Regions from separate parts of the Vibrio sp. B1FLJ16 genome, predicted to be linked through region 3. Evidence: predicted binding sites of a transcription regulator. Region 3 holds the regulator's gene; each other region holds the start of a gene.

Region 1 (3,286 bases), 1.5 Mb from region 3:
GACCCTCTCACAAATCAGTTCAAAGCGTACTAATAATAACCTCAGCCCAGGATAATTTAAGCCAGTCAGCACAGCTCTTTTAGCGCCTAACAGCGTTAAAATCACCGCAATAGACTCGCTATTGACTTATGATTTTGCCTTGTTATCCATCTAAAATAGCAGCGCTGACTCACAAGCTTAATTAATTGTGTGAAACTTCGAGTTCTTTGGACTTTCTTATCCCGAGCTGAGGTTAATAAAGTTTGTACGCTGCGTTTCATTTATCATCAAATTTAAGCCATCTTGATTCCTTCAAGGTGGCTTTTGCATTGCTGCTTAGCGGTGGCAAAGAAAGCTTGTAAATAACGTTTATCCTTCTCAGAGTTACGAACCGCAGCAAACAGACGACGCCATAAGCCGTTGCCAAACGGTTTACTAGTAATCAGCCCTTGGCGTGAGAACTCCGAAATTGCCCAGTTTGGCAGTGCTGCCACACCTAATCCTGCGGATACCATTTGTACCAGCATTAACGTATTGTCTGCCTGTTTCCACTTTGCAGGCTCCACTCCTGCAGGTTGTAAGAAATGTTTCACCACGTCCAGACGTTGTTTTTGCACCGGATAAGAAAGCATGGTCTGGTCAGCCAGATCGTTTGGCTCAATAAGCGCTTTATCAGCCAGAGGATGAGTTGTAGCAGTGATCAGGCGCATTTCAAAATCAAACAATGGCTCGTAATGCACTTCTGAGCGTGGCTGAATATCGGAAGTAATGACGAGATCCAGTTCTCCGGCGAGCAGGGCGGGTAACGGTTCGAAGCCGAAGCCGGATGAAAAGTCCAGTGTCACACTTGGCCATGCGAGCTGATACTCTTTAATGGCCGGCATCAGCCACTGGAAGCAGGAGTGACACTCGATAGCCATGTGTAATCGGCCATTGACGTCTTCCTTCAGACTTGCCAGTTCATTCTCCGCCTTTGCCAGTTTGGGCAAGATATCTTCTGCCAGACGCAACAGAATCTCTCCTTCCGACGTGAACTTGACCGGACGGGTTTTTCTGAGGAATAGCTGCCCGCCAATACGAGATTCGAGATCTTTGATTTGGTGTGAGAGCGCCGATTGCGTTAAGTGCAACGCGGTAGCCGTTGCTGTCAATGAGCCAGTGTCTCTAAGCGAGGTGATGGTACGCAAATGTTTTAGCTCTATCATGAATCTCTTTCATCCTTTAATGCTCACCATGAACTTTACTTAACTTAACTCTAAATTGTGGATATGTAAACGTCTAGACGTCCACTATTTAAGATCTAGGATTATTTCGCCTTCCCCCCTTCATTATGAATTTTTTTAATAAACAAGTTGAATATTTGAACCTTGCTCAATTTTGTACAGAGAGAGATAGTTTAGCCATCCAGACATCTTAATGATTTGTTTTAGATGTTCTGACCCAAACAAACTGAATAAGGAACAGGGAAATGGCAACAATAACTCACATACTTGGCTATCCGCGCATCGGGGAAAAGCGTGAACTGAAATTTGCATTAGAAAAATACTGGCGCGGTGAGATTGATCAGGCTCAGCTGAAACAAGTTGGATCGGACTTACGAGCGAAGAACTGGCAAGTCCAGTCTGATGCGGGTCTTGGCTTTGCAACTGCTGGCGACTTTGCCTGGTACGATCACGTCCTTACAACAACGCTGCTGTTGGGGCATGTACCCAAGCGACATGATACTGGTTTCCCTGACTTGGACACGTTATTTAAAGTGGGGCGCGGTCAGTCTCAGGCTGGTTGTGGCTGCTCTGGTTCTGCGGCTTCTGATATGACGAAGTGGTTCAATACTAACTATCACTATATCGTTCCGGAATTCAGTAAAAGTGATACGTTTGAAGTGAGCTGGCCTCAGCTGTTTGAAGAAGTGAACGAGGCGTTGAAAGCAGGGCACAAGGTGAAGCCCGTTCTGTTAGGTCCACTCAGCTACCTATACTTGGGTAAAGAGGTTGAAGAGGGCTTTGATCGACTCACATTACTACCAAGATTGCTCACGGCGTATCAGGCTATTTTAGCTAAGCTGGCCAGTCAGGGCGTTGAATGGGTGCAAATCGATGAGCCGATTCTTTCGCTTGAGCTGGAAAGTGAATGGGCAGACGCGTTTAAACTCGCTTACCAGGTGATCCGAAGTGACGTTAAAGTTCTGCTGACCACTTATTTCGACTCAGTCACGGACACGTTAAACAAAATAGTTCAGTTACCGGTTGACGGTTTACATGTGGATTTATCAGCGGCTCCTGAGCAGTTAGATGAGGTGGTAGCTAAGTTACCACAAGGCTGGGTTCTTTCTGCTGGTGTTGTAAACGGGCGTAATGTTTGGCGCTCTGATTTAAGCGCACAGCTAGAACGATTGCAGCCTGTCAAAGAGCAGTTAGGTGATAAGCTTTGGGTTGCGAGTTCATGTTCTTTACTGCACAGCCCAGTAGATCTTGATCTTGAAACAACGCTTAACGAAGAAGTGAGAAGCTGGTTTGCCTTTGCTAAGCAGAAAGTGACAGAAATTGCGCTATTGGGTAAAGCTTTAGATGGCGACCAAAATGCTATTCTGGCGTGTGATACTTACAGCCAACCAATTAAAGCGCGCAAAACAGCGACTCATGTTAATAAGCCTCAGGTGCAGGCGCGTATCAAGGGGATCACTGTGTCCCTTACACAGCGCAATGCGGCCTATGCAGAGCGTGCGGCTCATCAGGCAGAAGTGTTAGGGTTGCCTCTGTTACCAACCACAACCATTGGTTCATTCCCTCAGACTGGCGAGATCCGTGTTCAGCGAAGTGCCTACCGTTCAGGTCAGCTTTCTGAGTCTGATTATATTCAGGCGCTGAAAGGGCATATCGAAGATGCGGTGAAACGACAGGAAGCACTCGACTTAGATGTATTGGTACATGGCGAGGCAGAGCGAAATGACATGGTGGAATACTTCGCTGAGAATCTTGCCGGTTTCCAGACGACCAAATTTGGTTGGGTACAGAGCTATGGTTCACGTTGTGTGAAACCAGCAATTGTGGTCGCGGATATCGAACGTGAAAAACCAATCACGGTTGAGTGGTCGACGTACGCCCAGTCTCTGACAAGTAAACAAATGAAAGGGATGCTGACAGGGCCGGTGACTATTTTATGTTGGACCTTCCCACGTGAAGACATTACCCAGAAGGAAATCGCACAACAATTGGCACTCGCACTTCGTGATGAGGTGTCGGATTTACAAGAAGCTGGTATCAACATTATTCAGATTGACGAGCCTGCGATACGTGAAGGCTTACCA
Region 2 (3,286 bases), 180 kb from region 3:
AATGTTAGCTGGGTTCGCTTGAAGATCAGCAATGATTTGGCTTGCTTTCTCTTCCCACTGAGCAGGAAGTTCACCGTTTAGACGACGCTTGAGTTCTGCCGCTTCTGCCGGGTAAGCCGCTGCGTAAGCGTCGAATTTCTCATTCCAGGCCGCTTCTTTCGCTGCGCCAGCTTCTTTTGCATCCCATTCTGCGTATACGTCCGCAGGAATTTCAAATGCAGGGTGTTCCCAGCCCAGGAACTCACGTGCTGCTGCAATTTCTTCAGCACCTAGTGGAGCACCATGACAGTCGTGTGAGCCTGACTTGTTTGGAGAGCCAAAACCAATGATGGTCTTAGTACAGATAAGCGTTGGGCGAGGGTCTGCTTTTGCCGCTTCAATAGCTGCATTGATCGCTTCAGGATCGTGACCATCGACTGCCGGGACTACGTGCCAGCCGTACGCTTCAAATCGCTTAGGTGTATCGTCAGAGAACCAGCCTTCAACGTGACCATCGATAGAGATGCCGTTGTCATCCCAAAACGCGATCAGTTTGCCCAGACCTAACGTGCCTGCCAGAGAGCATGCTTCGTGCGAGATACCTTCCATCAGACAGCCATCACCCATAAATGCGTAGGTGAAGTGGTCAATGATGTCGTGGCCTTCTTTGTTGAACTGAGCTGCCAGTGCTTTTTCAGCCATGGCCATACCAACAGCGTTAGTAATACCTTGACCTAGAGGGCCTGTAGTTGTTTCGATACCTGGTGCGTAGCCGTACTCAGGATGACCTGGAGTCTTAGAGTGAAGCTGACGGAAGTTTTTCAGATCGTCGATAGACAGCTCGTAACCACTTAGGTGTAGTAGTGAGTAAATCAGCATTGAGCCGTGGCCGTTTGACAGTACAAAACGGTCGCGGTCAGCCCACTCTGGGTTTGACGGGTTGTGGTTCAGGTGAGAGCGCCAAAGAACTTCAGCGATATCAGCCATACCCATAGGTGCACCTGGGTGACCAGAGTTAGCTTGTTGAACACCATCCATGCTTAGAGCACGAATTGCATTGGCAAGATGTTTACGAGACGACATGTCTGCTCCTGAGTACGTTAAGCGATAAGAAAAAATAGGTCATAATTCTCTCAAAGCCCCTGAGGGTGTGCAAACGTTTTCCACTCCAAAAGCTTATAAATATCGCATCTGTGAATTTAATTTCTTCGAAACTCGTAAAAGAATAAATAATCTGAATAGGAGAGAAGGAAGTTAGCAAGCCTTTTAATATCAAATTGTTACTCTCGCAGCATAGCCAGTACTGCATTTCTGCTGACTAACCCAGGCAAAATCTGAAGTCAGTAGTTGAACTGCTGCTGTGGCTCTAAGGGAGCTCTGGGGCGAAATGGTGGTACTGGCTGGCTTTAATTAGCCTGTGCTCGGGTTAAATAATTCAGGCAAACGTTTAGTTGTGACAAAAACCAAAAAAGAGCTTGTAATTCGAGCAATCAAATTTAGAATAGCCGTCTAGATGTAGATACACCTACATATTTTATTATTTTTACGCGGTAGCGTTTATCACGCTGCCGCTATAAACCAGATATAGTGGAGCTAACATGGCTAAGCACCTGTTTACTTCTGAGTCAGTATCAGAAGGTCATCCAGATAAAATTGCAGACCAGATTTCTGATGCGGTTCTTGACGCGATTCTAGAGCAAGATCCAAAGGCTCGTGTTGCATGTGAGACTTACGTTAAAACCGGTATGGTAATGGTGGGTGGTGAGATCACGACTTCAGCATGGGTTGACATCGAAGAGCTAACTCGTGAAACCGTTCGTGAAATCGGCTACGTACACTCAGATATGGGTTTTGATGCTAACTCTTGTGCAGTACTGAATACAATCGGTAAACAGTCGCCAGATATCAACCAAGGTGTTGATAAAGCAGATCCAAAAGAGCAAGGTGCAGGTGACCAGGGCATCATGTTCGGTTACGCATGTAACGAAACTGAAGTGCTAATGCCAGCTCCAATTACTTACTCTCACCGTCTTGTTGAAAAGCAAGCGGAAGTACGTAAGAACGGCACACTACCTTGGTTGCGTCCAGACGCGAAATCTCAGGTAACGTTCCAGTACGACCAGGGTAAGATCGTGGGTATCGATGCAGTTGTTCTTTCAACTCAGCACTGTGACACTATCTCTACTCCGGATCTGCGTGAAGCGGTAATGGAAGAGATCATCAAGCCAGTTCTTCCTGCTGAGTGGATCAACAAAGAAACTAACTTCTTCATCAACCCAACCGGCCGTTTCGTAATTGGTGGCCCAATGGGTGACTGTGGTCTGACTGGTCGTAAAATCATCGTAGATACATACGGCGGTGCAGCTCGTCACGGTGGTGGTGCATTCTCTGGTAAAGATCCATCAAAAGTTGACCGTAGTGCAGCGTACGCAGCTCGTTACGTAGCGAAAAACATCGTTGCAGCTGGTATGGCTGATCGTTGTGAAATCCAGCTTTCTTACGCTATCGGTGTTGCAGATCCAACATCAATCATGGTTGAGACGTTCGGTACTGAGAAAGTATCTCACGACATCATCATCGAAGCAGTACGTCAGTTCTTTGACCTGCGTCCTTACGGTCTGCAAGAAATGCTTAACCTTCTGCAGCCAATCTACAAGAAGACGGCAGCATACGGTCACTTCGGTCGTGAAGAATTCCCATGGGAAGCGACTGATAAAGCAGCACTTCTTCGCGATTTTGCTGGCATCAAATAAGAAAGCCAGTTTGAATCTTCAAGCCCTCGCCTAATGGCGGGGGCTTTTTGTTTTTACCAGTATCCACGCCCTCTTCCTTATCCAATTTCTCAGTCGAACGAAAACAAATTTTAAGCAAATAGTTGTAAATTGTTCGAACTCTGCCAATAGTTAAAATAATGTTAAAAAGTGTTTCGATAACATTTCGGGTGCAAGCTAGGGTAACAACAGAAAACTTGGGGAGTACGTTAGCCAGGCATCCTTTATGACTTACACCTAACAGGGGTTGGTATAAGTCACTGCTTAGATAACTGCGTAGGAATAAGCCAAGGAGGAGTTATGCCTAGAACAGTCAATCCATCCGACTTCCACGGTAAGAAAAAGGAAGTCCCAGATAACGAATACGCTAGAACCATTCCATGCAATACGGTGAACATTAGCGCGCCATTCCATTGGCTCGCACTCGGTCTGCATGATTTCGTCCGAATGCCGCTTATAAGCGCGTTTTACGGCCTCTGCTTTATGGCAGCAGCCATTGGAATTGTTTTACTTGTACAATGGCAGGGTACACATCT
Region 3 (3,286 bases):
ATATCCTGCTGGCTCAGTAATGCCGCCAGTAAACGTGAAGACCATACCTCTCCGTGGCCTAATACCGCCGCTTTTTGCGCGTCGGTCAGAGGGGAAGTTAGCTCAGCCAATGTACTGAACTCGTCATTCAACGAAGCAAGCAGTTGTTCCTGAACTTCACCTTCTAGCAGGTCTTCAATCAGACTGCTTTGAAACAGTCGCAAGTTATGCAGAGCTTCATGGGCAATCCGGCCATCTTTGTCTAAGCCTTCCAGAAACTCAATTAAGTGGTTAGTCGTTTTACCTGCTGCCGATACCACTACCAAATCATTTTCTTTAGAGTACTCTTTGAGAATACCCGCTACACGTAAGTAGCACTCCGGGTTTGCCAGGCTGCTACCGCCAAACTTATGTAGCTGACGTAGTACAGTCATCAGTACTCTCCTATTGCTGTGCAGATTTGGTAAAGGCTTGTTCAAGGTCAGCGATCAGATCTTGCGCATCTTCCAGTCCGACAGAAAGGCGCAGCAATTGCTGAGAGACGCCAGCTTCTGCCAACGCTTCCTCACCCATCGCACGGTGTGTCATTGATGCTGGGTGACATATCAGGCTCTCTACCCCACCAAGTGACTCAGCAAGAGAGAATAACTGCAGCTCTTTAACAAACGCTTTGAGCTGCTCAATTGAGCCGCCAAACTCAAAACTCAGCATTGAACCAAAACCAGATTGCTGCTTCTTAGCAATCTCATGTCCCGGGTGTTCTGGCAGACTCGGATGATAAATTTTTGCTACTAAAGACTGTTTCTTCAGGTAAGCCAGCACTTGCTGGGAGCTCTCTTCATGCACTCGCATACGTGCGCCTAAAGTACGGATACCTCTTAGCGTCATGTAGCTATCAAATGGTGTGCCTGTCGCACCAATGCAGTTGCCCCACCACGCCAGCTCTTCTGCATGCTCTTGTGTTTTGGTGATCACCACCCCACCAATCACATCTGAGTGACCATTGATGTATTTTGTCGTGGAGTGAATAACGAAGTCGGCCCCAAGGTCTAAAGGCTTTTGGTACACAGGTGTCAAAAAAGTATTGTCTACCGCGACTAAGGCACCAATTTGTTTTGCTTTTTCACATACTGCAGCAATATCCACCACACGAACCAGAGGGTTCGAGGGGGTTTCTAACAAAATCAGTTTTGGCTTTTGCGCCAATGCGGCATCAAGTGCCTGCTCGTCAGATTGATCAACAAACAGTACCCTGAAATCGCCTTTGTTAGAGCGGGTGTTGAACAGACGGTAAGTACCGCCGTAGCAATCATGTGGCGCTACAATCAGGTCATCAGGACCAATAAACGCAGAAACCCACAAGTTCAGTGCTGACGTACCGCAGTTAGTGACCACAGCCCCTTTACCTGACTCTAACTCAGACAGAGCACTTTCCAACAACCCTCGGTTCGGATTACCTGAACGGGTGTAATCGTACTTTGGAACTTCCCCAAATGCAGGAAAGCCGTAATTTGTTGAAAGGTAGATAGGTGGTACGACAGCATGATATTGAGTATCAGATTCTATGCCAGTGCGTACAGCAATGGTCGCGGGCTTGCGGGTGCTCATGGGTGTATCCTTTCACAAGTGGTGACTTCTAAATAGGAATGCGCTATACCTGAACTATCAGATTCAATGAATTGCACATTTCCCTCACTATTCTTGTCACTTTACTCGTCTATTTTTGAGACGTCAACACTTCTAGACGTCTATATGTCTTTGCTTATGGCAGTAAATGCAGCTAAAATCAGCAACTCAATTATTTTTAACCCATTACAAATATGAAGGTACGCAATGGCTGACTGGAATGGCGAATACATTAGCCCGTATGCTGAGCATGGAAAGAAAAGCGAACAAGTAAAAAAAATCACTGTATCTATCCCGCTGAAAGTTTTAAAAGTGCTAACTGATGAGCGTACTCGTCGTCAGATCAACAACTTACGCCACGCAACCAATAGCGAACTGCTATGCGAAGCATTCCTGCACGCGTATACAGGCCAGCCGCTTCCAACGGATGAAGACCTTCGTAAAGATCGCCCAGATGATATCCCGACAGAAGCGAAAGCGCTGATGACGGAAATGGGTATCGAATTTGAGTCATTTGACGAAGAGTAATTAGCGTCAAAACGAATCTAACGAATGGTGATTCAGATTCTGGGACCAAAATGACATAAAAAAATGGGACGCCATCGCGTCCCATTTTTTGTACATGTTTTACAACAGCTAATTACTCAGCCATATTGATCACGCAGACATATAGTTTTCCGGCATTTCAATACGAGCAACACCTGAGTCAACAGCAGCTTGAGCGACCGCTTTTGCAACACGTGGCAGCAGACGGGCATCCATTGGTTTAGGAATGATGTAGTCAGAGCCAAACTCCAGCTTATCTACACCTGCCGCTTTCAATACCGCTTCCGGCACTGGCTCTTTAGCCAACTGACGAATAGCGTCAACCGCCGCCAGTTTCATTTCATCATTGATTTCACTTGCCCGGACATCAAGCGCACCACGGAAAATGAATGGGAAACAAAGCACGTTGTTAACCTGGTTCGGGTAATCACTACGTCCGGTACCCATAATAAGATCATCACGCACTTCATGAGCAAGCTCTGGCTTGATTTCAGGGTCCGGGTTTGAACACGCAAAAACAATTGGTTTGTCTGCCATTAACTTCAGAGCTTCGGCTGGTAAAAGATTCGGACCAGAAACACCAAGGAACAGATCCGCACCTTCAATCACGTCCTCTAAAGTACGCTTATCAGTGTTGTTCGCAAACAACTGTTTGTACTCGTTTAGATCGTCACGACGCGTATGAATTACGCCTTTACGATCCAGCATATAAATCTTTTCACGCATTGCACCACACTTGATCAGCAGTTCCATACAAGCAACCGCTGCAGCCCCGGCACCCAGACACACAATAACCGACTCTTCGAGTTTCTTACCTTGCAGCTCGATGGCATTGAGCATACCTGCAGCCGTAACGATAGCTGTACCGTGCTGGTCATCATGGAAGACAGGAACGTCACAGCGCTCAATAAGACGCTTTTCAATTTCAAAACAGTCCGGTGCCTTGATATCTTCAAGGTTGATGCCACCGAATGTATCAGCAATGCTCGCTACGGTATTAACGAACTCATCAATAGTGCGGTGCTTTACTTCAATATCAATTGAATCCAGGCCTGCAAAACGCTTAAACAGTAACGCTTTACCTTCCATAACTGGTTTAGAAGCAAGAGGACCAAGGTTACCCAGACCAAGAATA

Evidence for each region. The regulator MetJ, encoded in region 3, represses methionine synthesis genes. The targets are predictions, from matches to a motif close to TTAGACNTNTANANGTCTAA.
Region 1: the regulator MetJ is predicted to act here: its motif matches at 1,250-1,269, upstream of metE (5-methyltetrahydropteroyltriglutamate--homocysteine S-methyltransferase).
Region 2: the regulator MetJ is predicted to act here: its motif matches at 1,489-1,508, upstream of metK (methionine adenosyltransferase).

Annotation. Positions count from the first base shown of each region.
Region 1 covers NZ_HG992749.1:1,166,711-1,169,996, forward strand. Annotated here, with positions in the region: gene KHN79_RS05340 (DUF4250 domain-containing protein) at 1-33, shown strand, start outside; gene metR (HTH-type transcriptional regulator MetR) at 273-1,184, opposite strand; gene metE (5-methyltetrahydropteroyltriglutamate--homocysteine S-methyltransferase) at 1,448-3,286, shown strand, end outside.
Region 2 covers NZ_HG992749.1:2,579,150-2,582,435, forward strand. Annotated here, with positions in the region: gene tkt (transketolase) at 1-1,062, opposite strand, end outside; gene metK (methionine adenosyltransferase) at 1,578-2,732, shown strand; gene KHN79_RS11725 (DUF2189 domain-containing protein) at 3,051-3,286, shown strand, end outside.
Region 3 covers NZ_HG992749.1:2,762,033-2,765,318, forward strand. Annotated here, with positions in the region: partial or broken gene KHN79_RS12580 (bifunctional aspartate kinase/homoserine dehydrogenase II) at 1-413, opposite strand, end outside; gene KHN79_RS12585 (O-succinylhomoserine (thiol)-lyase) at 424-1,587, opposite strand; gene metJ (met regulon transcriptional regulator MetJ) at 1,813-2,133, shown strand; gene KHN79_RS12595 (malic enzyme-like NAD(P)-binding protein) at 2,263-3,286, opposite strand, start outside.